DNA from 2 places in the Glutamicibacter sp. NPDC087673 genome. Region 1 is predicted to be linked to the other one. Evidence: riboswitches for the same ligand, from Rfam matches in the RefSeq annotation. Region 1 holds a riboswitch; the other holds the start of a gene.
The links. A riboswitch is a leader RNA that binds a small molecule or an ion and turns the genes downstream of it on or off. The one in region 1 is predicted to bind S-adenosylmethionine.
Positions count from the first base shown of each region.

Region 2: linked by a shared signal. The riboswitch ahead of ACIOTL_RS13810 (O-acetylhomoserine aminocarboxypropyltransferase/cysteine synthase family protein) and the one ahead of ACIOTL_RS10250 (O-acetylhomoserine aminocarboxypropyltransferase/cysteine synthase family protein) in region 1 are both predicted to bind S-adenosylmethionine.

Region 1 is NZ_JBIUWB010000004.1:1,952-17,236, forward strand. Features, by position in the region: gene ACIOTL_RS10235 (methionine synthase) at 1-217, opposite strand, end outside; gene ACIOTL_RS10240 (DUF1852 domain-containing protein) at 249-1,241, opposite strand; gene ACIOTL_RS10245 (LysR family transcriptional regulator) at 1,365-2,306, shown strand; SAM riboswitch class I at 2,536-2,626, shown strand; gene ACIOTL_RS10250 (O-acetylhomoserine aminocarboxypropyltransferase/cysteine synthase family protein) at 2,711-4,024, shown strand; gene ACIOTL_RS10255 (cystathionine gamma-synthase) at 4,021-5,241, shown strand; gene ACIOTL_RS10260 (GyrI-like domain-containing protein) at 5,313-6,182, shown strand; gene ACIOTL_RS10265 (DUF222 domain-containing protein) at 6,245-7,954, shown strand; gene ACIOTL_RS10270 (gamma carbonic anhydrase family protein) at 8,020-8,538, opposite strand; gene purU (formyltetrahydrofolate deformylase) at 8,576-9,418, opposite strand; gene ACIOTL_RS10280 (hypothetical protein) at 9,745-11,490, shown strand; gene ACIOTL_RS10285 (flavin-containing monooxygenase) at 11,500-12,534, opposite strand; gene ACIOTL_RS10290 (bifunctional methylenetetrahydrofolate dehydrogenase/methenyltetrahydrofolate cyclohydrolase) at 12,705-13,571, shown strand; gene ACIOTL_RS10295 (AAA family ATPase) at 13,838-15,285, shown strand, end outside.
Region 2 is NZ_JBIUWB010000005.1:294,766-310,050, reverse strand. Features, by position in the region: gene ACIOTL_RS13875 (peptidase C39 family protein) at 1-857, opposite strand, end outside; gene ACIOTL_RS13870 (iron ABC transporter permease) at 915-3,056, opposite strand; gene ACIOTL_RS13865 (ABC transporter substrate-binding protein) at 3,069-3,962, opposite strand; gene ACIOTL_RS13860 (ABC transporter ATP-binding protein) at 4,183-5,025, opposite strand; gene ACIOTL_RS13855 (AraC family transcriptional regulator) at 5,143-5,976, opposite strand; gene ACIOTL_RS13850 (GNAT family N-acetyltransferase) at 6,160-6,636, opposite strand; partial or broken gene ACIOTL_RS13845 (IS3 family transposase) at 6,748-7,823, shown strand; gene ACIOTL_RS13840 (amidase domain-containing protein) at 7,850-8,566, shown strand; gene ACIOTL_RS13835 (hypothetical protein) at 8,600-9,019, shown strand; gene ACIOTL_RS13830 (ATP-binding protein) at 8,989-9,300, shown strand; gene ACIOTL_RS13825 (hypothetical protein) at 9,859-10,122, shown strand; gene ACIOTL_RS13820 (hypothetical protein) at 10,167-10,394, opposite strand; gene ACIOTL_RS13815 (CoA-binding protein) at 10,981-11,475, opposite strand; gene ACIOTL_RS13810 (O-acetylhomoserine aminocarboxypropyltransferase/cysteine synthase family protein) at 11,475-12,848, opposite strand; SAM riboswitch class I at 12,964-13,058, opposite strand; gene ACIOTL_RS13805 (histidine phosphatase family protein) at 13,170-13,730, shown strand; gene ACIOTL_RS13800 (RNA polymerase sigma factor) at 13,843-14,340, shown strand; gene ACIOTL_RS13795 (methylated-DNA--[protein]-cysteine S-methyltransferase) at 14,337-14,966, shown strand; gene katG (catalase/peroxidase HPI) at 15,065-15,285, opposite strand, start outside.

The DNA of each region.
Region 1 (15,285 bases):
TGGTCACGAAGTGCTGGCGAGTTTGCTCCCCGTCGGAAATGATGTCGATGCCGCGGCGGGTCTGCTCCAGCACCGCGGCACGCATCGCGTCCTGCTTGCCCTCGGCCAGCGCCGTTCCTTCCAGCTTCCACGGAGACCACAGGGTCTCGGTTTCAGAAAGCCATGAAGGCTTGGGCAGGGAGCCAACGATAGAGGTTGGAAGCAGGGAATTGGTCATAATTGGTCCTTCGGATTCCTAAGATAATTGATTAGGCGGTGGGGACTGCACAGTTGGCAGCCCAGGATTCGAGCAGTTCGCGATTCGGAATAATGAAATGCTCTTCGGTGAATTTCCCTTGGATCTTGCCTAGCTGGGTTCGTTCTTCGCGGTCATAAAAAACGCGGGTGGGGGAGAAATCTTCGGCTCCAAGGCTCGGGTGATACACAGCAGGCGCTGCCGAGTTGGCGTTGTAGATTTCCGGACGGTAGATCTTCTGGAAGGTCTCCATGGTGCTGATCAGGCTGATCAACTGCAGATTGGTGTAATCGTTGAGCAGGTCACCGCGGAAGTAGAACGCCAGCGGAGCCACGGCACCCGGCGGCATGAAGTAGCGCACGCTCAAACCCATTTTTCCGAAGTACGCGTCGGTTAATGAATTTTCATCCTGCTGGTACTCCAAACCGAGCACCGGATGGCTGTTGCCCGTGCGGAAATAGGTCTTGGAGGTAGAGACGCTGATGCAGATCACCGGTAGCTGCTCAAAACGCTGACCATAGGCTTGCGACTTAAGGAAGTGCTGGAAAAGTTGCCCGTGGAGATCGCCAAAATCTTCGGGAAGAACTGGGGTGCCGGCGCCACGACTCTGCGCAGGAAGCACCACACTGAAATCATAGTCGCGGACGTACGACGAAAAATTATTGCCGACTATTCCCTGGGTTCGAGTGCCTAGGAGGTTATCCACGATCGTGGTTTCAAGGACTTCTAAAAGGGGAAATTTCTGGTCGTTATTATCGGCAGTGAAATGCACGTTGGCAGAAATGATTTCCAATTCCAGCGCATAGCGGTCACCCTGGGGATTGTCCCAGTGAGCCAAGGAATTGAAGCGGCGGTTGATCATTGTTAAAGCATTGTTCAGGTTCTCTGCGCGGCGTTCTCCGCGTGCCAAATTGGCGAAGTTCGTGGTGGTGCGCGAATTTGCTGAAGGGGTGTAATTCTCGTCGAATCTGGTGGTGCTAATGCTGAAGGTCAACGCGTCTGCCATGATGGCCAATCTGTTTCTTTGGGGGCCGTAGTGGGCCGAGGGGAAGTCGATGCGTCAATCATGCAGGGTGATTCTTGATATCGGGTAACTCGATATAACTATGGATTCATATAGACTCTGGCTATGGTTCAGGGAACAAATGGCTTGACGCTGCAGCAACTTCGCTATTTCGTGGCGGTCGCCTCGGAGGGGTCGATCTCGGCTGCCGCCGACCTCATTTACGTCGCGCAGCCCAGCATGTCCTCAGCGATGAAAGAGCTTGAATCACGGGTGGGGCGCACCTTGCTGATGCGTTCGGCCAGGGGAGTAACGCTCACCGCCGAAGGCGCAGAATTCCTCGGCTACGCCCGGCAGGTGCTCGAGCAGGTGGAGCTTCTTGAGCATCGATATCTCGGCCGCCCCTCGGCCCGGCGGCTGCTGGGCGTCTCCACCCAGCACTACTCCTTTTCGGTGGATGCCTTCGTGCGGATGGTGCAGGCCAGCGGGGCCGACGAGTACCAGTTTTCGCTGCGCGAGACCCGCACCGAACAGATCATCGAGGACGTGCGCACGCTGCGCAGCGACATCGGGATCCTGTACCGCAGTGACTTCAACCGGAAGGTCATCGACAAGCTGCTGCGCGAATCCCGGCTGGTCTTCCACCCGCTGTTCCTGGCCGATCCGCATATCTTCATCTCGCGCAGCAACCCGCTGGCCACTCGTGAACAGGTCACGCTCGAAGACCTCGAAGACCTGCCCCGGCTGACCTTCGACCAGGGCGCGAATAATTCCTTCTACTTCGCCGAGGAGGTGCTCTCCACGCGCTCCAGCCAACGCGAAATCCAGGTCTCGGACCGCGCCACCATCTTCAACCTCATGATCGGCTTGGGCGGGTACACGATCTCCACCGGCATCATCAGCGACGAGCTGGATCCCTCCATCGTCGCCATCCCGCTGGCCATCGAGGAGCGCATCGAAATCGGCTGGATCGACCACGCCGCCATCCCGCTCACCGACCAGGCCCAGCGCTACCTGCAAGAAGTGCGCACCGTGGTCGCCAGCTTCGGGGTAGAAGTGCTCGGCTGAACCGCCAGCAGCGTAACCGCCGGTCATGGAGCACCGGCGCATCGTCACAAACTTCCAGAAAAACCTCTACATCACGCCGATTCCGCTCAAAAGCTCGCTTCACAAAAGGGTTCAGGCCCCCGCGTCATCATGACAAGGCGACGACATATGAAGCGCAGCGGCCTTGTATGAAGCCGGGCGCCGGATACCGCTTGCACCGTTTGCGGCGGATAGCCAACCATGGAAGAACAACCCATCAAGAGCGGCCGAGAGATCTGGCTCGGAGACGCCGCAGCAACCATCGGGAATCCGAAAGGTGCTACCGCCAGGAACGATGGAGCAGTTCCGAACGCGTTATTGCGTAGCATCGTGCCGCCGCACGATGCCAATCGGTGCACTCCCTCGCAGAGAATCGAGGAGGAGCCATGAGCCAGGAAACCGACGCGGTCCACGCAGGGTACCGCCCGAGCGGAGAGTTCCGCCCGATGCTGCCGCCACTGCACAATTCCGCGGCCTACCAATTCGCATCGCATGCCGAAGCGGTCGAGAAATTCGCCTTGCGCCAGGCCGGATTCACCTACTCGCGCACCGGCAACCCGACCGTGTCCATCCTGGAACAGCGCGTGGCCGCCCTGGAAGGCGGAGCCCACGCGGTAGCCACCGCCACCGGGCAGGCCGCCGTGGCCCTGTCCCTGCTCGCCCTGACCCAGGGACCCAAGCACATCGTGGCCTCCTCCTCGCTCTACGGCGGTACCGTGGACCTGTTCACCGACACCTTCGCGGACTTCGGCATCCGCATCAGCTTTGTCGACCAGGCCGATCCGTCCGCCTGGGCCGCTGCCATTGAGTCGGACACCCGGGCGTTCTTCCTGGAGTCCGTCTCCAACCCGCTGTGCACCGTGGCCGATCTGCCCGCCATCGCGGCCATCGCCCACGATTACAACATCCCGGTGGTCGTGGATAACACCCTGGCCACCCCGCTGAATGTGCGTCCGCTGGATTTGGGTGCCGACATCGTGGTGCACTCGGCCACCAAGGGCCTGGCCGGACACGGCTCGGTGCTCGGTGGCGTCGTGGTGGACTCGGGGAAATTCGACTTCTCCGATGCCGCCCGCTGGCCGCAGATCGCCGCCCCGCGGGTGCGGCTGAACAACACCTCGCTGCTTGAGCGCCACGGGCCGGCCGCCTACGCGATGCTGGTGCGTTCCAAGTTCCTGCACGACTTGGGCCCGACCCTGGCCCCGGCCAGCGCCCAGGGCATCCTGGCCGGCATCGAGACCCTGCCGGTGCGCGCCGCCCACGTGCAGCGCAGCGTCACCACGCTGATCGGCACTCTGGCTTCCCACCCTGGCATCGCGGCCATCCACCACCCGTCCCTGCCCGGCCACCCCAGCCACCAGCTGGCCCAGACGCTCACGCCCAAGGGCACCGGCTGCGTGCTGGCCATCGAGCTGGCCCACCCATCGCTGGTTTCCCCGGTAATCGACGGGCTCAAGCTGATTTCCCTGGCCGCGAATGTGGGGGACACCCGCACCATGGTCTCCCACCCAGCCACCATGACGCACTGCCGGCTCTCGGAGCAGCAGCTGGCCGCCGCGGGCCTGAACACCTCCACCCTGCGCCTGTCGGTGGGATTGGAAGACCCCGCCGACCTGCTAGCAGATATCACCCAATCGCTGGATCTTGCATTGGCCGCAACCCAGGCCACCGCCGACACCAAGGAAGCGAGTTTCGCATGAGCGGCTTCAACACCCTCGCCGTGCACGCCGGCCAGCACAAGGATCCGCACACCGGTGCGGTGATCCCGCCGATCTACCAGACCAGCACCTTCATCCAGGACGGCATCAACGTGCTGCGTGCCGGGCACGAGTACTCGCGCGGCTCCAACCCGACCCGCAACGGGTTCGAATCCCAGCTCACCGCGCTGGAAGGCGGCACCGCCGGCTTCTCCTTCGCTTCGGGCATCGCCGCCGAAGACGCACTGCTGCGCGCGGTGCTGGCGCCAGGCGACCACATCATCCTGGGCGCCGACGGCTACGGCGGCACCAACCGGCTGATCTCCAAGCTGCACCGCAAATGGGGGATCACCTCGTCAGCGGTAGACATCACCAACCTGGACGCGGTGCGCGCGGCGGTGCGCCCGAACACCGCGCTGCTCTGGGTGGAAACCCCGTCCAACCCGCTGCTGGGCATCGCCGATCTGGCCGGCTGGGCTGCCATCGCCCGCGAGCACGGCGCCCTGCTGGTGGTGGACAACACCTTCGCCACCCCGTACCTGCAGCGGCCGCTGGATTTCGGCGCCCACGCGGTGGTCCATTCCACCACCAAGTACATCGGCGGGCACTCCGACGTGCTCGGCGGGGCCGTCATCGTGGCCGACCACCTGCACCGCGGGCAGAGCCTGGCCGAAGCGGTGGGCTACCAGCAGTTCGCCGGGGGCGCGGTCTCCGGTCCGCAGGATTCCTACCTGGCCGCCCGCGGGCTGAAAACCCTGGGCCTGCGCATGGAACGCCACGGGGCTACCGCCTCCACCCTGGCCCGCTGGCTCGATGACCAGCCCGAAGTCACCCGCGTCTACTACCCGGGGCTGGAACGCCATCCGGGCCACGAGCTGGCCAAGTCCCAGTCCGCGGCCGGCCGCGGCTTTGGCGGGATCCTCTCATTGCAACTCTCCGATGAAGCCGCCGCCCGCGCCTTCGCCCAATCCATGGAGTACTTCCAGCTCTCGGTGTCCCTGGGCGGGGTGGAGTCCCTGGTCTGCTATCCGCGCGAAATGACCCATGCTTCGCTGATCGGCACCCCGCTGGAAATCCCGGCCAACCTGGTCCGCCTCTCGGTGGGCATCGAAGAAGCCGACGACCTGATTGCCGATCTGGAACGCGGCCTGTCCGCGGCCCGCGCGGCGTCCAAACCGGTCGTCGCCCGGGTATGTGAAAAGACTCTGGAAAACGCCTGATCGCTTCGAACCGCGATTATCGGGCGGCGTGCCCCTACCCTGAAGAATAGTAGTTGGGGAAGGGTGGAATCATGATCGGAATTCTCAATCGGCTCATCGAGCAAATCGAGGCTCAGCTACGCGCCGAGATCAACCTCGCTGACTTGGTGCACGCCGAAGGTACGACGGAATACCATGTGCGACGGATGTTCTCCTCGCTGTCCGGCATGCCGGTCTCCGAGTACATCCGCCGGCGCCGCATGACCCAGGCCGCCGCGGATCTGCTTGCCGGTCAGGACCTGCTGAGCATCGCGATCCGTTACGGCTATGGTTCGGCCGAAGCATTCGGCCGGGCCTTCCGAGCGGTGCATGGCGCGTCCGTGGCCGATGTCCGCGAGAATGGTGGCCCCCTTCGAAGCCAACCAATCATCAGGTTCAGCCTGACCGTCGAAGGGAATCGTCCCATGGATGCACGAATAGTTGATCGAGAAGAATTCCAGCTCATTGGATACGCCACGCAGGTACCGCTGATTCACAACGGTGCCAACCCGCACATCCAAGCCCACATCGCCTCCATCCCGATAGCCGAGCACGCTCGGCTCAAGGAGCTGTCTTCCGCGCAACCTGCCGGTTTGCTGCAGGTCAGCGCACAGGTGGACCCCGATTACCGCGAAGGCAGCGAGCTGACCTACCTGCACGGTGTCGCCGTACCCGGTGGCATCCAGGTGCCGAAGGGCCTGGACGCGATTCAGGTTCCTGCTGGCCAGTGGGCGGTCTTCAGCGTTTCGGGCCCCTACCCGTCGGCGTTGCAGGACCTCTACGCCGCCACCGCTACCGCGTGGTTCCCGTCCAATCCGTGGCGTTTGCGCGTGGGGCCGTCCATTGTCGCCGTGCTCGATCGGGCCCCGGACTTCAGCACCGCGACCTGCGAGCTCTGGCTGCCGGTTGAAGCCGGCAACTAGACTTGTCCACAGCCCGTACACGCATGCCCTGCAGATCCATTTCTGCGGGGCATGGTGTACCCATGAGCAGAGAAATCGCGCAAGCGCTGAAGGACCTGGCCGACGCCAACGCGTTGGCCGCTTCAGCGACCCATGTCCTGGCCCAAGGCGGCCTCACCGCCGGCCAGGCCGCCTATTTTTCGATGCTCGCTGAAGACACGTCCCAATCTCTCGCCCGGACCCAGGTCCACGCGGCAGCTGCCCTGCGGCGTACCGGCGCCCACAAGCTCGACCAGGAATCCTTCCAGGCCATCTCCGATCTCGGGGCCCACCCCACCGTCGAGCAAATCGAAGCCGCGAAGGGGCGCACCACGACAGCGCGCACGCATTTCAAGGATGCCAAAGGACTGATGACCGGCTGGCTGGATATCCCGCGCAGCACCGCCGCCGCCCGCCTGGTGCAGGCCGACTGCCTGCTTGGCGGCACGGACGAGGCAGGACAACCGACTGATCCGTGGCTGCCGGAGCTTGCTACGCAGTTCGACGACCCGAGCATTGATCCGCGGCTGGTTGCCTCGGCGGCAATGAAGCTGCATTCGCTCCGCAAGGATCTGGGCGAAGGCAAAGCCGCAGAGGCGAAGAAGCAGCAGCTCCAGGCAGAATCCGCAGCCTTCCTGCGTTCAGAGCCCAAGTCAGCGCGCAAGCACATCAACGACATGGTCTCGCAGATCAAAGCGGGCCAGCGCCCGCTCAAGGCTCTGCTCGACGGAATCGGAATCTTCAAGCGCGGTATGCGCAAAGGGCTGGTTGAATACATCATTCGTGTTCTCCCATCGCATGCCGCATACATCGAGGCCTACTTCGCCAATCTGGATAATCCTTCCACCGTTGCCGGCAACCGCGCGGGCTTGAAAGACGTCGATGCCCAGTTCACCGGTGAGGAAACCAGCGGCTGGGACGATGAAGAAAGCAAACCCGACTGGGCAAAAGACGGACCGGGTGACGAAGCGACGGAGGACATTGGAGATCTCGACTCGGAAGACGAGGATCTCCAGGGCGAAAATGATGATCTCCAGCCAGAAGTTGCTTCCGCCGAAGCGAAGCAGGCCAACGCTGAATGGGACGACCTGAAACCCGAGCGAAGACGGCTCGTTGGTTTCATGGCCTTGCTGATGAGCGAACGGAAACCCAGCGGAGGCCCGCCGGAACAGCAATCAGGACTTGCCAGTGCGCAGGTGAGCGTCATCTTGGATTGGGATAAATTGCAGCAGCGAACCGAGGATTTCGCTGTGACTTCCTCGGGGATTCTGTTATCCCCGGGGGAAACCAGGACCGCACTGTGCAATGCCGGGATTCTCCCGGTGGTGCTGAACGGCAAGAGCCTGCCCTTGGATCTCGGACGAACGCAGCGGCTATTCACCAAGGCCCAAGTCCGAGCCCTGCGGGCAGCCTATCGAGGCTGTTCCTATCCCGGGTGCAGCATGCCTGCGCAGCGGTGCGAGGCGGATCATCTGGATCCGTGGGAGAAGGGCGGGCGCACTGATATCAAGTCTGCGGTGTTGAATTGCTTGATTCACCATACGGCCAGGCATTGCGGGTTGTTCCAGGCGGTGAAGATCCCTGGGAGCCGGCCGATGGTGCTGTTGCCGCCGGAGTTGGATCCGGAGCAGAAGTTGCGGATCAACACCTATTTCATGACTCCGGCCGAAGGGTTGGAGGCCGAAGCGTTGGCGGAGGAGACCACGGTGAAGTGGCGTGCTGGGTTGCTGGACGTCGAAATCGCCGAGCCATGAGCAGCACGCACAAGGCTTAAAGCGAAAGGTCCTGGAAGCAGTGCGCTTCCAGGACCTCGCAAACTCTAGGCGTTGGCTTCCAGATGCTTGGCTGCCAGCACGAGATAGTGATCAGCGTTGGTCTTCAACCCGGCGACTTCTTCATCGCTCAGTTCGCGGCGGACCTTGGCCGGAACACCTGCAACGAGGGAACGCGGCGGAACCTGGGTGCCTTCCAGCACCAATGCACCTGCAGCAACCAGCGACAGCTCGCCAATCACCGCGCCATTCATGATGGTCGCGCTCATGCCCACAAGGCAGCCGTCACCTACGGTGGCGCCGTGCACCACAGCCGAGTGGCCCACCGAGATGCCCGCACCCAGGGTGCAAGGAAAACCTTCATCGGCGTGAAGCACGACGTTGTCCTGCAAGTTGGTGCCTTCACCCACGCGAATCGGCGCCGAATCGCCGCGCACGGAAACCCCGTAGAAAGCGCTGGAACGATCGGCCAAGGCCACGTCCCCGCTCAACACTGCGGTGGGTGCGACAAAAACGTTCTCGCCGACCTGTGGGGTCGACCCTGCAATAGTAATAATGTGGCTCATGCCACCCACTCTAATTGTCGCGGGGGCACGGTGCGAGTTACGAGAACACGATGGTGCGCTGGCCGTCGAGCATCACCCGGTGCTCGGCATGCCACTGCACCGCGCGGGTCAGTGTCCGGCCTTCCACGCTGCGGCCCAGCTCAACGAGCTGCTCGGCGGTGCGCGTGTGCGAGACGTGGGTGACTTCCTGGTCGATGATCGGACCTTCATCGAGGTCCGCGGTGACGTAGTGCGCGGTGGCACCGATCAGCTTCACGCCGCGGGCGTAGGCCTGGTGGTACGGCTTGGCGCCCTTGAAGGAGGGCAGGAAGGAGTGGTGGATGTTGATGACCCGGCCTTCCATGCGCTCGCAGAGCGAATCCGAAAGGATCTGCATGTAGCGGGCAAGCACCACCAGCTCGATGTTGTAATCTTCGGCGAGCTTGAGCAGCTCAGCCTCGGCCTGGGACTTGTTCTCCTTGGTCACCGGCAGGTGCACGAAGTCCACCCCGTAGAAGTCGGCCATCGGCTTGAGATCCAGGTGGTTGGAGACGATCACCGGCACATCGATGGGCAAGGTGCCAGCACGCTGGGCGAATAACAGGTCGTTGAGCGCATGCCCGGCCTTGGAGCACATGATCATGGTGCGGGTGCGCTTGGCGCCATCGTCCACACGGAGGGACATGTGGAAATCGTCGCGGATGGGCGCGAGTCCTGCGCGGATCTGTTCCAGGGACTGCTCGGTGGCTACCTCGATGCGCATGAAGAAGGTGCCGGTTTCGGGCGAGAGGAACTGCTGGGACTCGGTGATATTGCAACCGGCACCCAGTAGACCCCCGGAAATGGCATGGACGATGCCGGGACGGTCGATGCAAGATAGGGTGACGATGAAATTGTTCATGCATTGAGATTAACCGGCTGGCGCGCTGCATGCACATTCGTCTCGGTGGAGTTACACAGTTAGGCGTCGAAGCTACTGGATCATCAGCAGGTTTCCGCACTCAGCCGAGGTGCTTTATGCGTCTTCAAAAAACACCGTGCGAACTAATGATCAATACCTGGCCGCGCTATGACATGATGTCTATAAATTTGGCATTTTCACGCTTGGGGAAACACATGAGGCTGCTGCATCGTTTTACTTCGGTTATAGGCGCCACCGCCTTGGTATTCGCCGGGCTCGTGCCCCCAGCCCACGGTGCTATCAGCCCTGCAGACTGCTTCGAGTACATGGATGAGACCGCTAGTGTCGTCGTGGGTTTGTCCTGCAAGAACGTGGCATCGTTGCAGGAACTGCCGATGACGCGCGATATCCAGTGGATCGGCGTCGACACCCAGAAGGAGCAGGCGCTCGGTGGGCTGGAAGTCCTGGCCGCCAACCCCCAGTTGCAATCGGTGCGGATCAATAAGGCTCCACAGGAAATCATCGCGGAACTAGCCAAGCTGCCAGTGCTGGAGTCACTGTCATTGACATTCCCCAAGGGGCAGCAGGTGCAGCTGGCTGGGCTGGGACAGTTGTCTGACCTGAAGGAACTTGAAGTGCTCGCCACGAGTTCGACGGATTATCGCTGGGCCAAGGATCTGTCTGATCTCGAAGTACTGGATCTGGCTAGCTACACCAAGCCGCTCATCGAACTGAAGATCGGTGCCAGCACGGAAATTGAACCGGTGATCACGGTGGATGGCAGTGTGCTCAAGCCGTGGGAATACACCCGCGAACGAATCCTAGGCCAGATCAGCCCCACCGGATTCACCGCGAACAAAGCTGGATTCGCGGGTGTGGCGGCTGAACTCACCGACTTCGAGGCGGTGATCCCGGGACAGGAGAATCTGAAGTCTGTCAGCTACGCAGCCAGCTGGCACATTGGCGTGCGCGATACTGCCCAGCTCGGCCGAATTTCACTGAACAGGAACCCGTCGCTGGCGGGCCATGACGCGGCGGTCGTGGGAGATGCCCTGCTGGCACCGACAACCAATTACCCATACACGGCCCTGCAGTGGACCCGCAACGGGGCACCGATTCCCGGTGCCGTGGGAGAGAGCTACCAGCTGGTGCGCGAAGACTCCAAGAAAGTCATCGCGCTGAACTATGAGACGAAAGCAGTTCGTCAAAACGGCGAAGTATGGGTCCCCTCGGCGCAGGGGACGATGAAGTACGGAGCGCCGATTGCCGCGACAGTCGCCTCGATCGCCGAGCCGACGATCAGCGGCAGCAAGATCGTGGGACAGAAGCTCACCGCTTCCCTCGACGCCGCATACTTCCCGGAGTTCACACGCCATTATCAGTGGCTAGTCGACGGTTTCGAGATTCCGCGGGCTACCGCGAAAACCTATACCCCACCTCAGTCCTATGCCAACCGCAAGATCGCCGTGCGGGCAACTCTGCACGCGGCGGACGGAGAATCGGTATGGCTGCCGGCCAGCTCGGCAGTCAAGGTCGTCAAGGGTACGATCACGGTTGCCAAGCCAAAGGTCTCTGGAACCTCAAAAGTCGGTTCCAAACTCACCGCCAAGGCCGCCACACCGGCTCCCTCCGCCCAGTCCACTAAGTACCAGTGGCTGCGCAGCGGCCAGAAGATCAAAGGTGCCACGGCAAAGACCTACGCGCTCAAACCCGCAGATCTGAACCAACGGATCTCAGTCTCGGTGACCTATGCCAAGGCCAACTACACTACCAAGACCGTGACCAGCACTGCGACCGGGAAGATCGCAGCCGCCAAGCTCAAGGTCCTGAAGAAGCCGGTGATCACCGGCAAGAAATCCACCGGCAAGACCTTGAAAGCCACGGCAGGCAGCTACAACACTAAAAACGTGAAGATCTCCTACCAATGGACGCGCTCCGGAAAGATCATCCCCAAGGCCACCAAGCCGAACTACAAGGTCGTCAAAGCCGATGCCCGGAAGACCTTGGGCGTGTGGGTGACGGCCTCGAAACCCGGCTACACCACCGTGCTAACCAAGGTGAGCAAGAAGTAACTGGGCACGCTATACCGCAACCGCGGACAGGAACTTGCTGGCTGCCAGCGCCGCCTTCCTCCCTGCCCGGGTAGCGCCCAAAGTCGAGGCCGACGCGCCATAGCCGACGAAGAACAGCCCCGGCACCGCCACGGTGGCCACCCCGTCCTCCATCAGGATGCCGCCTTGAGCCGTGTGCAGTTTCAGATCGCGCAAATGCCGGTGGGCATGCCGGAAGCCGGTTGCCCACAGGATCGCATCGATCTTTTCGCGTGACCCGTCGGAGAAGACGACGGCGTCGGATTCCAACCGGTCGATCTTCCCCCGCGAAACCAGCGCCCCGGAGGCGATCCCGGCACGCATCTTCTCGGTGAGCAGCAACCCGGTGGTGCCCACCACCGACTTCGGCGGCAGCCCTGCACTGGTGCGCTCGTTGACCTGGCGCTCCACTTCCTGGCCCCATTCGGCACCGGTGGGAACGTTGCGCCAGTCCGGTGCGCTGCGCGTGGACCACAGGGTATCCACGCCGGCATCGCGCAACTGCACGATGAACTGGGTGGCACTGGCGCCGGCCCCGACCACCAAAACGCGCTGCCCGGCGAATTGCTGCGGGGAGACGAAGCCATTTGTGTGCACCTGCGGACCATCGAAGAGCCCGGGGTAGACCGGCCAGAACGGATTGGACCAGGTCCCGGTGGCGTTGATGATGGTGCGCGCCCGGTAATCCGCATCGGCGTGCACCACGAAGTTTTCTCCGTCGTTTTCGACCGAGGTCACCGGTGCGCCGTGGCATACCGGCAACGCGAAGCGCTGTTCGTATTCCGCATAGTATTCGGACACCACTTGCGAGGCCGGCCGGGTGGAATCCTGCACCTCGAGCGGGAAATCGGGCAAGGGGTGGATATGATGCGCGTCGCCCAGCGTGAGGGTATCCCAGCGGTGCTGCCAGGCCCCGCCGGGTGCAGGGTTCGCATCGAGCACCAGGAAGTCGATGCCGCGCTTGGCCAGATGGTAGGCGGCGGCAAGCCCGGCTTGCCCTGCGCCGATCACGATTGTCGAGTACACGCTTAAGGTAACCCTGCGCACTTCAAAGTCATTCCCGAAGCCATTTTCGCTACACTGGAACGCGTGACTGGCGTTAGGTGGGTAACCACCAGGGAGCTAATCGTGCGAGCCGCGCGCCTGGGTTTGCACACCACCCGCCTTGGGAACAGGGCACCTACGGAAGGAACAGCGTGAGCGCACGCATTCTCGACGGCAAGGCCACCGCGGCCGCCATCAAGCAGGAACTGGCCGAACGCGTTGCCAAGCTCAAGGCTGCCGGGCACACCACCGGACTGGGCACCATCCTGGTTGGCAACGACCCGGGCTCGGCTTGGTACGTCGGCGGCAAGCACAAGGACTGCGCCGAAGTGGGCATCGAGTCGATCCGCGTGGACCTGCCCGAGGAAACCACCCAGGACGAGCTGCTGGCCAAGGTGCGCGAGCTGAACGAGAACCCGGACTGCACCGGCTACATCGTACAGCTGCCGCTGCCCAAGCACATTGATACGGACGTGATCCTCGAAGCCATGGATCCGGCCAAGGATGCCGATGGCCTGCACCCGATGAACCTGGGCCGCCTGGTCGCCAACGTCAACCGCCCGATGGCCTCCCCGCTGCCATGCACCCCGCTGGGCTGCGTGGAGCTGCTGGCCCGCCACGATATCGACCTGAACGGCAAGCACGTGCTGGTGCTGGGCCGCGGCGTGACCATCGGCCGCCCGGTCGGCCTGCTGCTGACCCGCCGCGACGTGAACGCGACCGTCACCCTAGCCCACACCGGCACCACCAATCTTCCCGAGCTGCTGGCCCAGGCCGATGTCGTCATCGCCGCTGCCGGCGTGCCGCACATCATCAAGGCCGATGCGATCAAGCCTGGTGCGATCGTGCTCGACGTGGGTGTCTCCCGCGTGGATGGCAAGGTCACCGGCGACGTGGACCCGGCTGCCGCCGAGGTCGCGTCGTGGATCTCGCCGAACCCGGGCGGCGTGGGCCCGATGACCCGCGCGATGCTGCTGAACAACGTGGTCGAGGCCGCAGAGCGCAACGCCGCCAACTAGACGCGAATGAACTCAAACACCAACGGCCTGCCATGATGGCAGGCCGTTGGTCTTTTACGTCCAGCAGCGGTATTTACTAGGAGACGTAATTCCTCTGGACGCAAATTGGTTTTAAGGCCGTTCCGAAAGCATTTAGATTTGCGTTTCCCTGATTAATGTTAGTGGTTCATCAGATTTAATAGGTGACGTCCTTTTCTGTAAGTGTGTCGTTGGCTTTTCGTTTGGCTAATAAACGAATGATGGTTGGGTATCGTAATATCGGTCTCATGACTCAAATTGGCGAGGTGCCCACACCTTTGGCTCAGTGGAATATTCCAGTGTTTACGGGTGGTTTCTGCAGCGTGCAGGTGAGTGCGGGAGAGGTGTTGACGATCCTAGGGGCGAATGGCTCGGGTAAATCTGCTCTGGCTTCGTGGATGCCGAGGAATTCGCAGGCAACGGCTATCCGGAGAGTGTTAGCGCAACGAAAACTGTGGTTTACTCAGTCGGGACCTTCCATTACTCCGGCAGACCGAAGAACGCGATTTGCCCAAATCACGCATTGGGATCAGGAATTTAGTTCGCGCTATCTTGATCACAGTGATTCACAGCGCTCGGGGATTGCCTTGTTCGATATGCTAGCCAAGATCAACCAGGAGAACAGGGCACGCGTAGATCTGTATGAGGCGGGGTCGAGCACTGAAGATGTTACCCGGAGGATAGGTCCACGTGTTCTCGACACGTTCAATACAGTGCTTCAAACTTCGGCCCTGGAAATTGAAATAGGCGTGGATTCTACAGAGAATTTTTTTGCGAAGCATCTCAATTCTGACGTGACATATCCGATTCATTTGATGTCCGATGGTGAGAAGAGCGCGCTATTGCTCGCCGCTGAAATTATTACTGCCCCGTCCGGGGTGACGTTTATTATCGATGAGCCGGAGAGACATCTGCATCGAGCAATTTCCGATGAACTCATAAAAACCATTATTGCTACACGTAATGATTGTGCTTTTGTCGTGTTGACCCATGACCTGGACCTCGCCGCGAGCCTTTCTGAACAAAGAGGGAAAGTGCTAACCGTGTTTGGTGTGCGGTGGGAAGGCGAACAAGCCATGCAGTGGGATCTGCATGAGATTGCACAGGACGACTCCTTGCCTGAAATCGCCCGACAGGCCATTCTTGGTGGGCGGAAGGAGATTCTCTTCATTGAAGGAGAAACGACGAGCCATGATCTGAGCCTTTACAAGGTGCTCTTCCCAGATTGGCTACTGGTGCCTAGCGGAGGATGCGATACGCTCATCCGGTCAGTGTCTGGCCTGCGGAATAGTGCGAGTTTCCATTGGGTCAGAGCACGCGGTTTGGTTGATGGGGACTGGCGATCTGAGCAGGAAATTGAATCCTTATTTAGTCTTGGTATTCATGTTCTGCCGGTGAGCGAAATTGAGAACCTCTACTACACTTCGGAAGTGCTGCAGGCAGTAGCAGAGCAACAAGCTTCGACGTTTGGCTACGATCCTCAGGTCAAAGTTGAGGAGGCCAAGAGCGCGGCCATGAAGGCGCTAGGAAAGGACGGGACGTTAGAAAGACTGACCGGACAGCTTTCGAAATCTGTGGTCGCGAGGAAACTAGTCGAGTACATGCCAGATGTGGTTGATGAGAACGCAATCGAGATCAACTTTGACTCGCCATTTCCACAAATTCTCAGGCAGATGAAGGATCATGTTACTGCTTG
Region 2 (15,285 bases), on a different contig from region 1:
ACCAGCAACAAGACGCGGGCACCCTGACTTAATACTTTGTGAATCTGTGAGATTTCCATACGCATAGAGGTCACCGGCAACCCGGTAGCTTCTGCACGGCGGCGCGAGTCAGCCTGCAAGATGCCCCGCCAGCCACGTTCAACCTCGGGATAATAGTCGACGATTACTGGCTTATCGGTATCCAAAGACACCTGAACTGAGCTTGCTGGCCAGCGCTCAGCGATGGCCAGCCCGAGCCCCACGGGTTCGCAAGCCATGAAATTAGTCGCTTGACGCCACAGTAACAACTCGGCGGTACGCAGGCGATCCATCGTTGCAATGCTCATCGTTTCCCCGTGCGCGGCCAGCGCGGAAACCGCCGCGCAGGTGAAGTTCTCGCTTTGCTGGTAGTGCGAGGTACGCAGATATCGGGCTGGATGTGACCAGTGCACATAGCCGAATTTTGGAATCGATACCGACGCATCTGTGGTGAAGCGTGGAGCAGGCAACGACTGGAAACCCATTTGTTCAGCCAGGTCTGCGAGCCACGGTTCTTCCGACCAGCTTTCCCATTTCACGCAGGCCAGATCTTTTTCCCTGGCGTAGTCCAGCACCGCACGGACGAGCTCTTCATATGCAGCTGTGTCGCGGGCAAGAACCCCAGAGATCTTCACGTATGCAGTCGCCGAACGGGCGGTAAGCAATGCGGCACCGAGTATGGTGGCATCTGATGACTGTATCGTGAGCAGCCGAGCGTTGACCGTTGCCATGAGACTTTCCCACGGACCTGATATGCAACCCAGATGCCGTAGTTGCGCCGGGTGCTGCTCGGGGTCAAAGGCCTGGATTCTCGTTTGCCGGGCAGAGCGTTTCGCCATGATTCCTTACTATTAGGTGGGGTGGAGGCGGCGTCGGTTAGGATCCTCGCTTAACACCTAGGCGCGTGATCGGTACAAAAGCCAAATGAAGTACGGGGAGCCGAGTAACGACACGATCAGACCGGCGGGAATCTGTGCCGGCGCGATTGCGGTACGGCCCAAGGTATCGGCCAGGCAAACTAGCAAGGCTCCGAAAACCATGGACACCGGGATCGCCCGGTGATGGCGGGAACCCACCAACGACCGCGCCAGATGCGGGGCGATGAGTCCGACAAAGCCAACCACACCTACGGCCACGACGCTGAGTGCCGCAAGCAGCGCGGCAATGGACAATGAGACTAATCGGATGCGAATGGTCTTGACGCCCAGCACCCGGGGCAGGTCTTCGTCGATGGCTAGCAGGTCCAGCTTGCGTCCCATGAGCAGTACGACCGGAAGAGCTAATGCCAACACCGTCAGAACAGGTAACACGTCTGCGAACTGACGTCCATAAGTTGAGCCAGACAGCCAGGTGTAGATGCGCGGAGTTTCCCACGAATTAATGCTCAGCAGCAGGTAGGTGGTGACCGCAGAGAGCGTGTAGCCAGCACCGATGCCGATTAGCACAAAACGTTCAGGGGAGAATCCTCGACGCCAGGCTAGCGCGGTGATGGCAGCGAAGGTCGCGAGCCCGGCAATCACCGCAAAAATCACCAGTAGCGAGCGGGAACCGCCAAAGGCAGTGACCACTACAGCCGCGCCCAGCCCTGCCCCCGCGGTAATACCCAGGATTCCGGGCTCGGCCAATGGGTTTCGCACGGCGCCCTGCACCAAACAACCAGCCAGTCCTAAGGCGGCTCCGGCACCCAGCGCCGCGCTGGTCCGTGGTGCACGTTCGGAGAAGGCTCGGGCAATGAGCTTGGGCGCATCATCCTGGAACCACAAGGCGAGATCTCCCAGCTTGAGTAACATGCTCCCGGCCAAAAGGCCTAGAATCACGGCTCCCAACAGCAAACTGAATCCCAGCGTCATGGTGAGAACGAATCGGCGGTTGCTGCGCAATTTGCTTGCTACCTGTAACGGGTTGCGGGAGCTGGAAGCTTCGGGCAGTCGCATTGCCAAGATGATGATCAGCACCCCGCCCAGGATCGCGGTGGGAACTCCAGTAGGAATGGAAGCCGCACCTTGCGCACCGAGCGAGGCACGAAGCGAAACATCGGCCAGCAGGATCAGTAGCGCACCAATCAGGCCGGTGGCGGGGAGCAAGAACAGTTGACGGCGCAAGACTACCAGGCGGCGCGACAGCAGTCGGGCGAGCACGGGGGCGCCAAGCCCTACAAAAGCAATCGGGCCGGACAGCGAAACGGAAACGCCGGTGAGCAGCACAGCACACAGGACGGCGAGAGTGCGGGTTGAGCGCACCGGGATGCCGAGCACCGCAGCGTTTTCATCACCCAAGGACAGGACATCCAGTCGGCGAGAGAGCAAGAGGCAGATGGCCAGCACCACCAAGATCACTGGCAGACTGCGCAAGAATGCATCGAGATTTAATTGGGCCAGCGACCCTGAACCCCAGGCATACAGTCCAGTCGTATTTTCCTTGAACAGCAGTAAAATGATTCCGCTGCCTGCTTCCAACGCCATGGCGATGGCAGAGCCAGCGAGGATCAACCGGGTGGTGGCGGTTCCCGCGCTGCGCCCAGAGATAGCCAATACGATCCCGGCGGCGAGCAGCCCGCCAGCGAATGCGAGAGTGCTGGAAGCCAGCGTGGACATGCTTATTCCCAAGGCAGCAGCCACGCTCAACGCGAAGAATGCACCAGAGGTGACAGCCAATGTGTCCGGCGAGGCCAGCGGGTTGCGGGTGACGGATTGGAGCAATGAACCTGCCACCCCCAAAGCCAGACCAACGGCGGCACCCGCACAGAGGCGCGGTAGCCGGGAGCCGGTGAAGATCTCGGCGGCTCCTACCCCTCCGATACGGGTGTCATCTCCGGTGAGTGCGCGTAGCAGTTCACCCAAACCAATACCGGAGGTCCCCTGGGTGAGGTGCCAAGCACCCACCAGCAGTACCGCTGCCGCTAAGGCGGCGAGCAGACCTAGGCCAGTGGCGAGACGGGTACCGGTGACTGGCGCGGGGGAATAACCAGGGCCGGTCATTCGGATGCCGACCCTGCTGTCCACGATGTGTCGCTCTGCTGATTTTTCAGCGGTTTTCATTTCAGTTGTACGCTACTTGGCTTCCGAGGCGGAGGTCAGTGCATCGGTGAAGGCATCTACCGCTTGACTGGTGGATTTCGGCCCGCCGGCACCCCAGATGTTTGGGAACTGGAAGGTCCGGCCATCCTTGACTGCGGTCAAGTTGTTCCAGATCTCGCTGGATTCCAGCTCGGTGGTCCACCCGGTGCCTGCGTCGTTGGAGTAGAACAGGTTGACGTCGCCAACGCCCGCTAGGCCTTCTATGTCCGTCTGGGCCAGTCCGTATTCTTTGTTCACGCCGCCGGATCCGAAGGACTTGTTGATGTCATCGTTCCAAGCTGGGCTCAGGCCCAGTTCCTTGCCAAGCTCTGTGAACAGAGCCCCGTCAGTGTATGGACGAATCGTCAGGTTGGAGCCGTCAACCCAACCGTCGAAGAAGAGGAAGTCGGTGGTTTCCAACTTCACCTCGGAGACTTCCTGTTTTTTCTGCGCCAAGTGGGCGTCGAATTCGTTGAGCACTAACGCAGCACGCTCGGTGCGGCCGGTGGCTTCGGCGACCTGTGAGAAGACTTTTTTCATGTTGCCGATGGGATCCGCAGAATCGTTGCCCTTGACCGCCAATACGGGAACGTCGCCCTTATCAAGCTGCGACAGCACGGGGTCTTCTTCACTAAAAGCGTCCACGATGATTAAGTCGGGGTCCAGCGCGTAGATCGAATCCAGATCTGGCTCGCCACGTTCACCCACCGAAGCAACACCCTCAGGCAGCTCCTCTGCAGTGACGTAGGTGCTATATCCATCTGGGGAAGCGACGCCCACCGGAGTGACGCACAAGGTTAGTACATCTTCAATTTCCTGCCATTCGAGCACCACCACGCGCTCGGCTGGTTTATCCAATTCAAGTGTGCGGCCCAGATCATCGGTCATAGATACCGGATCTGTGCTAGTGGCGGTGGTGTCATTCGCGCAACTTGCGGATGCGGCAGCGGGGCTCCGTTCGGCACCAGCGCTGCTAATGTCCGTGGTACCGCAAGCGGTGGCTGAGAACAACAGTGCTAGAGCGGCCGCTGAAGTGACTGCATTTCGAGCGAGTGTAGGCATAGGTTTTCCCTTGTAATTATATGTTTCGGTGGTAGAAAGAAAGTGGTTAGCTCATCCGGTGGCGGCTAACCGGTTCGATGCGCAACAATCCATTCTGCTTATCAGAGAGGACCTGCACAGGGATCTCATAGACCTCCGAGAGGTTATCTGCGGTGAGGACCTCAGCGGGGGTTCCTGAGACGTATACCCGGCCGTGTTTCATCAGCACCAGCCGATCAGCCAACGCGGCGGCTTGATTCAGGTCATGCAGGACGATGCCGATGGCTAGCCGATCTTGACGGGCTAGATCATGGACCAGATCTAGGGTCTCGACCTGATATCTCAAGTCGAGGTGATTGGTCGGCTCGTCGAGAAGCACCACATTGGTTTGCTGTGCCAAGCACACGGCCAACCAGACACGTTGAAGTTCTCCACCGGATAGTTCCCCAGCTGCCTTCCGGGACATCGAGGTAGTGCCAGTCAGTTCCATGGCCGAGGCAATCGCCGCATGATCCGTATCGGATAGCCCCGAGAAACCGCGCCGATATGGATGGCGACCGAAGGCGACGATATCTGCCACGGCTAACCCTTCCGGGGTGGCGTGGGACTGCGCGAAGAGCGTAACTTCGTGGGCGAATGTTCGTCCATTCAGCGTGCTAATTTCGCGGGCCTCCCCGTGAGAATTGGAGAGCGTGATCACCCCCGCGGCGCGCTCATGCAACCTTGCCATGGAACGGAGAAGTGTGGATTTCCCGCTGCCATTGGGTCCAATGAGTGCGGTGACTTCACCCGGGGATAAACGGATGGAAGCACCGTCCACTACAGTGCTTTTGCCGTAGCGCAGCACTACCTCGTGGGCGAGCATCGTTCCGGCTGCGGCGGATGCTGCTCCGGACGCCACGTCTAGCATGCGTAAGGAACGGATTGAATACGTCCGATTTGAATAGGTATTTTCACTTAGGTAAGTCTAAGTTAACTAATCGATGTCAGCAATCGATGATTTCTGACAGTGCATCCGGCTTTTCGGTCACCTATTCACATTTGCTAAGGTGAATTTGCCAGGTGTGGAGCCCATGGTGCGTCGAAAAGCGTCGATAAAAGTACTCGGCTGCGCGTAGCCCAGCATTTCAGAGATGTCTTGGACGCCTTCACCGTTGGTGAGCAGCTCCAGGGCGCGATGAATTTTCACCGCTTGACGCCACTGGGCAAAGGATAAGCCGGTTGCTTCGCGGAAGACTCGCGTGATGGTTCGTGAGCTGATTCCAGCATCTACCGCCCATCGCTCGAGAGATCGGTTATCCGCAGGGTTGGCTAGTAAACGGTTGGCAATGCCATGGATACGAGGGTCATCGGGCAAGCGCAGCGCTAGCTGATGAGCTGATGGTTTGAGTACGTCGAAAACTACAGCCTCCGCACGCGCTCTGGCTTCTTGGCTCAGTTCCCGACTGGATAAATGGACCAGCAACGACTTAAGCAACGGTTTCATGTCGATCACTGTAGGGGTACTGAATGGGGTGGTGGTTCGTTCAGGGGAAAAGAACGCGCTGAAAAGTTCTACATGTGCGGTCAGGCGTCCACCGTGCAGCGCTCCGGACGGAATCCACAGACCATGACCCTCGGAGACCGTAAAAATCTGTCCTTCGATTTGAGCGGTGAGTGTCCCATCTTGGGTCCATAAGAGCTCATGGGCCAGGTGCGAATGAGGCTCCCACTCCGTAGAGACCTCAATGGTGTGCGTTTCGCTCAGAATCACAAATGATGAGGTCGCATCGCTAGGCAAGGCAGTTGCTTGCACTAGAGCAGTACCTGGTTCACGGGACCAAGTACCAAGCCCGATGGTCGAGGTAGGAGGGGAAGTCATATTTGCAGTATAGAAAGTATTCGGCATGACATAGCAAGTTTCATGTGAGATCTACCGAACCCCTTGAAGAACGGTTCAATAATCGCGTGCCAAAATTCTACGGATCGGCTACTAAACCAAATACATTTCACCCCCAACTGGTTCAATCAGGAATCTAGGCTGCGTTCGGTTACCCACAGAAGGCTATTCCAGTGTGTAGTACTCAAGCATGTCATCACGTTTTTCCAGTCTGAATCCTCGACTGGTGAGCAGTCGGGTTGAAGCAGTGTTAGCCGGAGCTACGCGGGCACTGAATTTCGTAATTCCGTATATCTTGGGAATTGAAATCAGGGTGCTATCGAGCACGGCTCCACCAACTCCTCGCCCCCATTGATCTGGAGATACCCAGTAACCGACCTCCACGCAACTTTCCTGCCGGGTGCAAAACACGAGGCCCACTGCTGCATTTGCTTCAGTAGCTAGGAACCATCGAGAGCCCCCCACAGTGTCGAGTGGTTCATGTTGGAGGGATTGCTTAACGCAGGCGTTGATGGTTTGCCGGTCCCATGGCTCCCCATACCCAATAAAACGAGCTACACGTTCATCCGAGGCCATGCTGGCAAAGAATTCGGTGTCTGCGCTGCGAAATGGACGCAGGGTAATTGATTGTGAGCGCGACATCCAAAGCCTTTCGATGTCGTAAATTTAAAAAACTCTTAAATGCATTAAACAGTACTAGACCTACCTATGGCGCTCTTATTTCAAATAGAGGTCAATGAGCGCTCAGAATCCCGCGCCGACCGCGCCGAGCGTCCCATAGCGGAAACCGAAGAACACGGCCCAGTGAAACGGTCCACAACGAGAACCTGCGCAAAGAACTGTTGAAGGTGAAACGGGAGAACGGCTTCATAAAAGTTGTCGGCGCCTATCGCGCCTCGAACAGTAAGGAGTAAGCGCGGTCTTAGACTTCATCGAAGCCCACATAGGCGAGTATCCAGTGAACTGGATGGGCAGGAAACCCAGAATTCCAGGGGCAGTCACTACCGATGTCTGAACGCCTGCCAAGAGCTGAGCGAAGCCTAAGTCCTGCGAGCACACCGCACGAAACTGCTCCAGGACGAGTGTGAGGCGTCCAACCAGGTCGCCGGTGGCGGACAATCAGTGGATTTGATCCGCAAAAACCATGAGGAAGACCTCTCGACATCCACGGTGATGTCGCTCATGAAAGAGCTGAGAATCCGGGCCAGGCGGATGAGCGCCTTCAAAACCACGACCGTGCGTGAGCGCCAATCCCGGACGGTGCGTATAGAAAACCATAGGGTCGACAATCTCGGCATGCGTGACTTCCGCTCCTCGCGGCTTGCGGCGAAACTGTTAGGCGATATTGCCTGCCTGCGCGCCGGTGAAGGCTGGTTGTATTTGGCGACGGTGATCGATTTGAATTCGCGACAGATCGTGGGCTGGTCAATGGGTAAGAACATGTAAACGTAGTTGGCCATTGACGCGAGGGGGCTTGCTGCGTCGCAGGCGTTCATCCAGTTTGGTAGTGTGTTCCATTCAGACCGAGGCCCCAATGTACCTCGGCGCGTTCCAGAGGTGGTGTGCTGCGCACAGGGTGCAGTAGTCGACGGGACGCGCCGGGGTGTCCCTGGGATAATTCCGTCGCCGAGTCAGCCTTCTGGACGATCAAGAAGGAAATGTTCCACCACAGGTTCTTCAGCAGCAGGGTGGCTGCGTGTGCCGCAGTGAAGGAGTGCATCGCGGTTTGGTACAACCGGAAGCGCCCGTATACGGCAAATGGCGGAGTTAGCCCCCAGGCGGTTCTGGACTCGTATCAGGAAAGGGATCCTCTAGCTTTGACGGCTTGAGGAAATGTACAAAAAGATCAAAGTTCGTGTCCCAAAAACTTGACCAGCTCAGGAGCGAGCTCATCCCTTATGAGCTAACAATCGACGACACTGGCAAGATCCAAAACATCGTAGTGAAGGATGATGAGTATCTTGTCTCGCAGTCTGCGGCACTAGCTCTAACTACCGAAGAAGAGGAAATCGAAGTTGACCCCACTGTCCCTGGCAGCGAGGAGGACAGTGGGGCATTAATCAATCCTCTCCCCCTGAACGTCGCCGAAATGGCGGCTTCAAAGCTTAGTTCGTCCAACAAGACGAAAGTTGCAAACTACGCAATCAAGTGGGCTAAGTCGTACAATCCTGCCTATAAGAGGCACGGCTACGACTGTACTAATTTCGCTTCCCAAGCGCTTTATGCAGGTGGATGGAAGAAAATTGAAGGCTACTACAAGAGCAACTCGAAATGGTTTGGCAATGGTGTCATGACCAGCTGGACTTGGAGCGGTGCTGAAAATTTCTATCGTTTTGCCCGGAATGAATCAAAGCGGGCTTCACGTCTTGCCAGTGTCTACAGCCTCGTTCCTGGAGATATCCTTCAGTACAAAACGAACGGTGCCAAGATTAAGAATATGACGCACACCATGGTGACCACTAAGAAAATCAATGGTGTCCCATACCTCTCGTACCACAGCAACGCTACTTTGAATAAGCCCTTCACTCAGCTGAAACCACTGAATGTAACTTGGTACGCGCATAGGATCTAGTCGTACAGCTCATTCGATTTGCAAAGGTCATTTGTGTACGAAAAACGCATCTCAAAGATTATTGCCCCACTACTGCTGTTTCCGCTAGCTCTTTCGGCAGCAGGGTGTTCAGCCGATAGGAAGCAGGCTTGTGACGGAGGAAAACCCGTCAGCGATCCACAGGAAGCAGTTCGAGTACTACTTGAGGCTGCAGAAACAACTGACCATGACAAAGCGTGTTCAGTGATCATGGACAAATTAGACGAAACAGTCATGAACACACAGCTAGCTGCGCTGAAGACCGACATGGATTCGGTAGAAGTCACCTCATCCAACTTCACGATGGTCGAGTTCGAGCGCGGCGGTCCAGCACACTTCTACCATGTGTATGCTGATCAGCCTGATAAGTCCGTGGACCTTACGTTCATGGACGTTGGCAAAGGATCGCGAATAGTATTTGGCGAAAACTACTGAGTCACTACCGTATTATCAAGCCCCGCGATAAGGACGTAGACCCTGAATCTCATTCAGGGTCTGCGTCCATTCAGCTGATTGCTCATCGATATGAGCAGGGGTCGGTGCTGGTGACCTCGAATATGCCTTTCGGCCGGTGGGGTGAGGTTTTCGGTAATGATGTTGTTGCTTCGGCGATGCTTGATCGTTTGGTTCATCATGCGGAGGTGTTGTCTTTGGCTGGGGATTCATATCGGGTGAAGAACCGTCAGGATCTGCTGCGCAACGCTGAGCAGGTATAGAACAAATTGGGTGTGGAGGGGTCAATTTTCGATTGGCGGTAGGGGGTCAATTTTCAGTTAGCGTTGATAAACTTTGGCTACAAATCCCGCTGTGGGTTCTGAACATGCGAGCATTCCCCGTTCAGGATAGTCGTGGACGTTAGACGCAGGCTAGGTATGCCATGAGGTTCTCGTCCCGTTGAACACCCTGGGTCCTCGCAAGCTCGTCTCCAGGGTGTGTCGGGCGTCCGCTGGCGTGTCCGGTTGGTGGCCCGGACTTCGTCCGGTCTTTTCCTGTTTTTGCTGCTGTCCTTCGGAGTGTACGGGCCACCTCCAAACCCACAAGCCACTCGCTGCGCTTCGGGCGTGCTCCACCAGAAATTCTTGGTCCGCGCTCCTTCGTCGCTTCTTTCGGCCCAAGATTTTCGTGGATTGCGCACCCCTGACGGGTTGATGGGTTTCCGGCTGGCCCCGCTTCATTTCTTTTCGCCAGCAGGCAGAAAAACAACCGGGGGAGGGCTTCGACGGGAGGCTGGCAATCTGCCCCACTTTCCGTGAAGCGAAAGGATGCAAAAACCTATGCAGACCACGACCAAAGACAGCCGCGAAACCGTTACCGTCCCGGCAACTGTCGAGCGCGACATGTACGGCGAAATGTATGACTGGATGGAATCGCTGGCCGGTACCGGGTGGTACGAAGTTCCAGGGTGGGGACGCGACGGATGGGACCTGGGATCCTGGCCTTACATCATCTTCGCCGCGACGAAGACGACCGATGAAACCGGGAAGTTGTGCGGATACACCACCTACGTGGAAGGCGACGTAACTGGTCAAAAGAACTAGGCCGTCCGGCAGAACGCTCCGATTATGGACAAGGGGAGCAACAGCTAGGAAGCCTTTTTGGTTTCCTTGGTAGCAAACCAGCCGGGCAAGCTAATCAGCAGCCCCACGACACCAACAATCGCCACCACCCAAAGAGCCGGGGCAGGCCATGAGTCCAGGTTGTTCTCATCCATGATGACCCCCGTAGAATACAGGGCAATCCCGCTGCATACCAAGGCAGTCAAGCTCATCCCGAGGGCCACGGACCATAGGGTTCTTCGATTTGCATCCACTGTCTGCTCCTTCGTATCTCCAGTCAACTGGCGCACTTCCAAGGAAGCTTCTGCTTCCGGAGAATTCTGAATAGTGCGTCAACCCAGAGTACTGTCTCCGATGCCTCTTAGCTGGGTGCCGCAGAGGGAATCCTCGCCCAGAGAAATTTCAACTCCGTGCAGCATTGAGGGTGCGGCGCAATGCTATTGCGAGATGCTGGAATGTTCTCGGGCCAGGGGAATTGAGTTTTCATATAGCAGTGCGGGCGGGATTTTTCTTCTTTCGTTCGCGCTCGTAGCGAATCGAAATCGATTCTCTCTGCCTGTTTTAGGGTTGGGTCGTTTGGCCTTGCGTTGCAGTGCTGTGGTTTGCAGATTTTTCGATCTGTGATTGAACGCGTCGAGCACTTCGGGGCCACACCCACGGCATGCCGTGGGCCAATTGCGTCGACCATGGTTCGTCAGAGGTCTTGTTCTTCCTTCGGAATGCTCCGTGCAAAAGTTCAGCGTCGTTGACCAAACCGGCCGATTCCGGGGAATTGCCGCAGAAAAATGGGTGCATGCAACGCAACGTTGCATGCACCCATTTCCTGGAATCTTGGACTCCCTAGGCAAGTACCTGGCGCTTGGAGGAAATGACGCCGGTATTGAATCCAGCCAGGCGCAGGCCGCCGTGGAAGCGGGCGTGCTCGATCTTCACGCAGCGGTCCATGACCACATTCATGCCCGCGGCCTCGGCGCGCCGGGCCACTTCCTCATGCCAGGATCCCAGCTGCAGCCACAGGGTCTTCGCGCCTACGGCCAGGGCCTCGTCCAGCACGGTAGGCAGGTCATCGTGCTTGCGGAAAACCTCGACCAGGTCCGGGGTCTCCGGCAGATCGGCCAGCGACTTGTACACCGGCTGGCCCAGGATCTCATCGAGTACCGGGTTGATGAAATACACCTTGTACTTGGAGGAGGAGAGCAGGTAGGTAGCCACGAAATAGCTGGCGCGCGATGGCTTGTTCGAGGCACCGACAATGGCGATGGACTTGGTGTCGCGCAGGATCTCCAGGCGCTGTGCGGCTCCAGGGCCTTCCCAAGCGGTATCAACGGCAGTCATTAGATTGCTCCCTTCGAAGCGGTTGGCAATGCGCAGGCGGAACCATCATAGGCCGGAGCCTCGAACCCTGCGGCGGAAGCGGCAATCGCTTCCTGCGAAGCGGCCAGCGCCTGGTCCAGATCCCAGAGGATGTCCTCGACATCTTCCAGTCCTACCGACAGCCGGATCAGATCTTCTGGCACGCCAGCGGAGACCAGCTGCTCGGCGCTCAGCTGCTGGTGGGTGGTGGAGGCCGGGTGCAGCACCAGGGTGCGGGCATCGCCGATGTTGGCCAGGTGGCTGGCCAGCTGCAGGGCTTCGATGAACTTCGAGCCGGCTTCGCGCCCGCCCTTCACTCCGAAGCTGAAGACCGAGCCGACGCCCATGGGCAGCAGCTCCTTGGCCTGCGCGTGCTGCGGGTGGGATTCCAGGCCGGCATAGTTCACGTAGGTCACACGCTCATCGGCCTGCAACCAGGCAGCGACCTGCTTCGCGTTGGACAGGTGGTTGTCCATGCGCTGCGGCAAGGTCTCCAGGCCCTGCAGCAATTGGAATGCGGACTGGGCCGGCAGAGCCGGTCCGAAGTCGCGCAGCTGTTCGCTGCGCAGCTTGGTCAGGAAGCCGTACTCGCCGAAGTTGTCCCACCAGGAGACGTTGCCGTAGCTGGCAACCGGTTCGGTCATGGTGGGGAACTTGCCATTGCCCCAGTTGAACTTGCCCGACTCGATGACCACGCCGCCCAGGGTGGTGCCGTGCCCGCCGATGAACTTGGTGGCCGAGTGGATCACGATGTCCGCGCCGTGCTCGATAGGGCGCAGGATGTACGGGGGAGTGAGCGTCGAATCGACTACCAGCGGGAGATTGTGGCGGTGCGCCACCTCGGCCAGGCCCTTCAGGTCAGCGATGTCGCCGGACGGGTTGGCCACCACCTCGGTGTAGACGGCCTTGGTGTTTTCCTGGATCGCCGCTTCGAAGTCGGCGGGATCATTGGAGTCGATGAAAGTGGTGTTGATGCCGAAGCGGCGCAGCGAGACATCGAGCTGGGTGATGGTGCCGCCATAGAGCTTCGAAGAAGCCACAATGTGGTCGCCTGACTGGGCCAAGGCCGCGAAGGTGACGAATTCCGCGGCCATGCCCGAGCCGGTGGCTACCGCTCCGATGCCGCCTTCCAGCGAAGCCATGCGCTCTTCGAAAGCCGCTACGGTCGGGTTGCCGATACGCGAGTAGATGTTGCCGTACTTCTGCAGGGCAAAGAGGTTGGCCGCATCGTCGGCGTCCTTGAAGACGAACGAAGTGGTCTGGTAGATCGGCACTGCGCGTGAGCCATGCTCGGCATCGGGGGTGCCTCCGGCATGCAATGCGCGGGTGCGGAATCCAAACTTGTGATCTGCCATGGTGGCTTACGACTCCTTGTCGATTGGGGTTTCGCGGGCACCGTAGGGCGGGCCGCGATCGAGGCAGGAATCCCGGAATCAATGTCGCTTCCTGCTGTGGTCCAACGGGTAGGCGGCTGCATCGTTTCTGGCGGTAGCACCGTAACCACCGGATGTGGCAGGTTGCTGCGGCGTCATCGAACCAGATCTCTCAACCGCTCGGGATGGTGTAATAATCTTCGCAACATGACCGTTCTTGACCCAACTATGAGTCGTAACGTTGCGTATTGGACGTAATGCCGGAGATTCTTCGATACCTGTTACCCCGGTTAGGCTGGAGCCATGGATACTTCGCTGGCACTGGTGCGACACGGGCAGACCGATTGGAACCTTGCAGGGCGCCTGCAGGGGCGTACCGATATCCCGTTGAACGACACCGGGCGCGAGCAAGCTCGCGAGGTCGGGCGCCAGCTGATCGGCCAGAACTGGTCGCTGGTACTTGCTTCGCCCTTGGAACGTGCCCGGGAAACTGCCGCGCTGATTGCCCAGCAGATCGGGGCCGAGACGGGGAACGCCGTTCCGGAACTCATTGAACGCGGCTTCGGCCCGCTGGAAGGCCGGATCATGGCCGAGGTCAGCGGAGCGGAATCGGCTGCTGCCAAGGACCTGCGTGAGCCGCGTGCCCAGATCTTGAGCCGTGCGGTGCCAGCGCTGCTGGACTTGGCCAGCAGGCATGCCGGGCGCAAGGTCATGATTGTCAGCCATGGGGCCACCATGCGCACCATCCGCGACGCATTGGCCGGAACCACGGATCCCCAAGGCGTGGAAAATGGCGAAATGCTCCACCTGGACTTGATCCGCCTTGAGCAGATCGCCAGCGAATTGGATCTGGTGGCATTCTAGGAATCCATGGGTATCTGCGTGAAGGAATTTTTTTCGTTCACGCCTCACAAAATGGTCTCCTCGTACGTTTACATGGTGAGAAGCCATGAAGGCGCAAAATTCCAGGAGAGCCATGCAAGCACCGTTCGAGCGGATAGTCCAGGACTATGGACTCAACATCCTGCGCGTTTGCCGTGCCCTGCTTGATGAGCATCGCGCGCAAGACGCCTGGTCCGAAACGTTCCTTGCCGCGCTCAAGGCGTACCCGCAACTGCCGGAGGACGCCAATGTCCTGGCATGGCTAGTGCGTATTGCCCGGAACAAAGCCATTGACGAGTTGCGCAGGAACAAGCCGGAAATCCTCATCGGCCAAGACGTGGACAGCCTGGCCCCATCGGCCCAACGGCCGGATCTGCAGTTGGAAAACCTGCAGCTGTGGCATGAGGTGAACCAGCTTCCTGGCAAGCAGCGGCAGGTGGTGGCCTACCGCTACCTGGGCGGAATGAGCTACGCGCAAATTGCCGGAATCCTTTCCGGCACCGAAGCTGCCGCCCGGCGTTCGGGCGCCGATGGGATCAAGAATCTGCGGGCCCGGATGGATGACCAAGAACTATGGCGGGAGCAGCCATGAACGGAAAAAATTATCGGCAGCAGGCTACGGCCGCTGAAGCGCAAGTCCTCGACTCGCTGCAGGACCGGCTCGTTGAACGGGCCCGTGCACGGGAACTTGTTGATGTTGCCTATCGCGTGGTCGATAGCCCCGTGGGGGCCTTGCTGCTGGCCAGTACCGATGCCGGGCTGGTCCGGGTCGCTTTTGAATCCGAAGGCCATGACCGGATTCTGGAGGTGCTCTCGGAAAGGCTCAGCCCGCGGATCCTGCGCGACAAGTCGAGCTTGGATGGTGCCGTCCGGCAGCTGGATGAGTATTTCGCGGGCCAGCGGCATGGCTTCGATCTTCCGGTGGACTTGCAGCTCTCCACCGAGTTCCGCCGCCAGGTGCAGCTGGAACTGGGTCATATCGATTACGGGCGTACCCTGAGCTACGCCCAGCTGGCGCAGCAGATCGGCAAGCCGAAGGCGGTGCGGGCCGTCGGTTCAGCCTGCGCCACCAACCCGATTCCCATCGTGCTGCCCTGCCATCGGGTGCTGCGCACCGATGGTTCATTGGGCGGCTACCTGGGAGGCTTGGAAGCCAAGTCCGAGCTGCTGAAGCTGGAGAACCCGGACTTCGCCAGCGGCGCCGCGACGCTGTTCTGACGGGCAGTTCCCGCATGAAACAAGTGCTGGGCTGCTGCCTCCCTTGCGGGAAGCAGCAGCCCAGCACTAATTGCTACGGGCTCGCGGCCCAGCAGCTGCTACTTGCTGCGCAGTTCGAAGCGATCTGCGTCCATGAGCTTGGCCCAAGCGGAGGCGAAGTCATTGACGAACTTCTCCTTGGCATCATCCGAAGCGTAAACCTCGGCCAGTGCACGCAGCTCGGAGTTGGCACCGAACACCAGATCCACGCGGCTGCCGGTCCAGCGGCCATCGGTGGTGGTGTAGGTCTGCTCGTCAGCGGATGGGGTCCATTCCAACC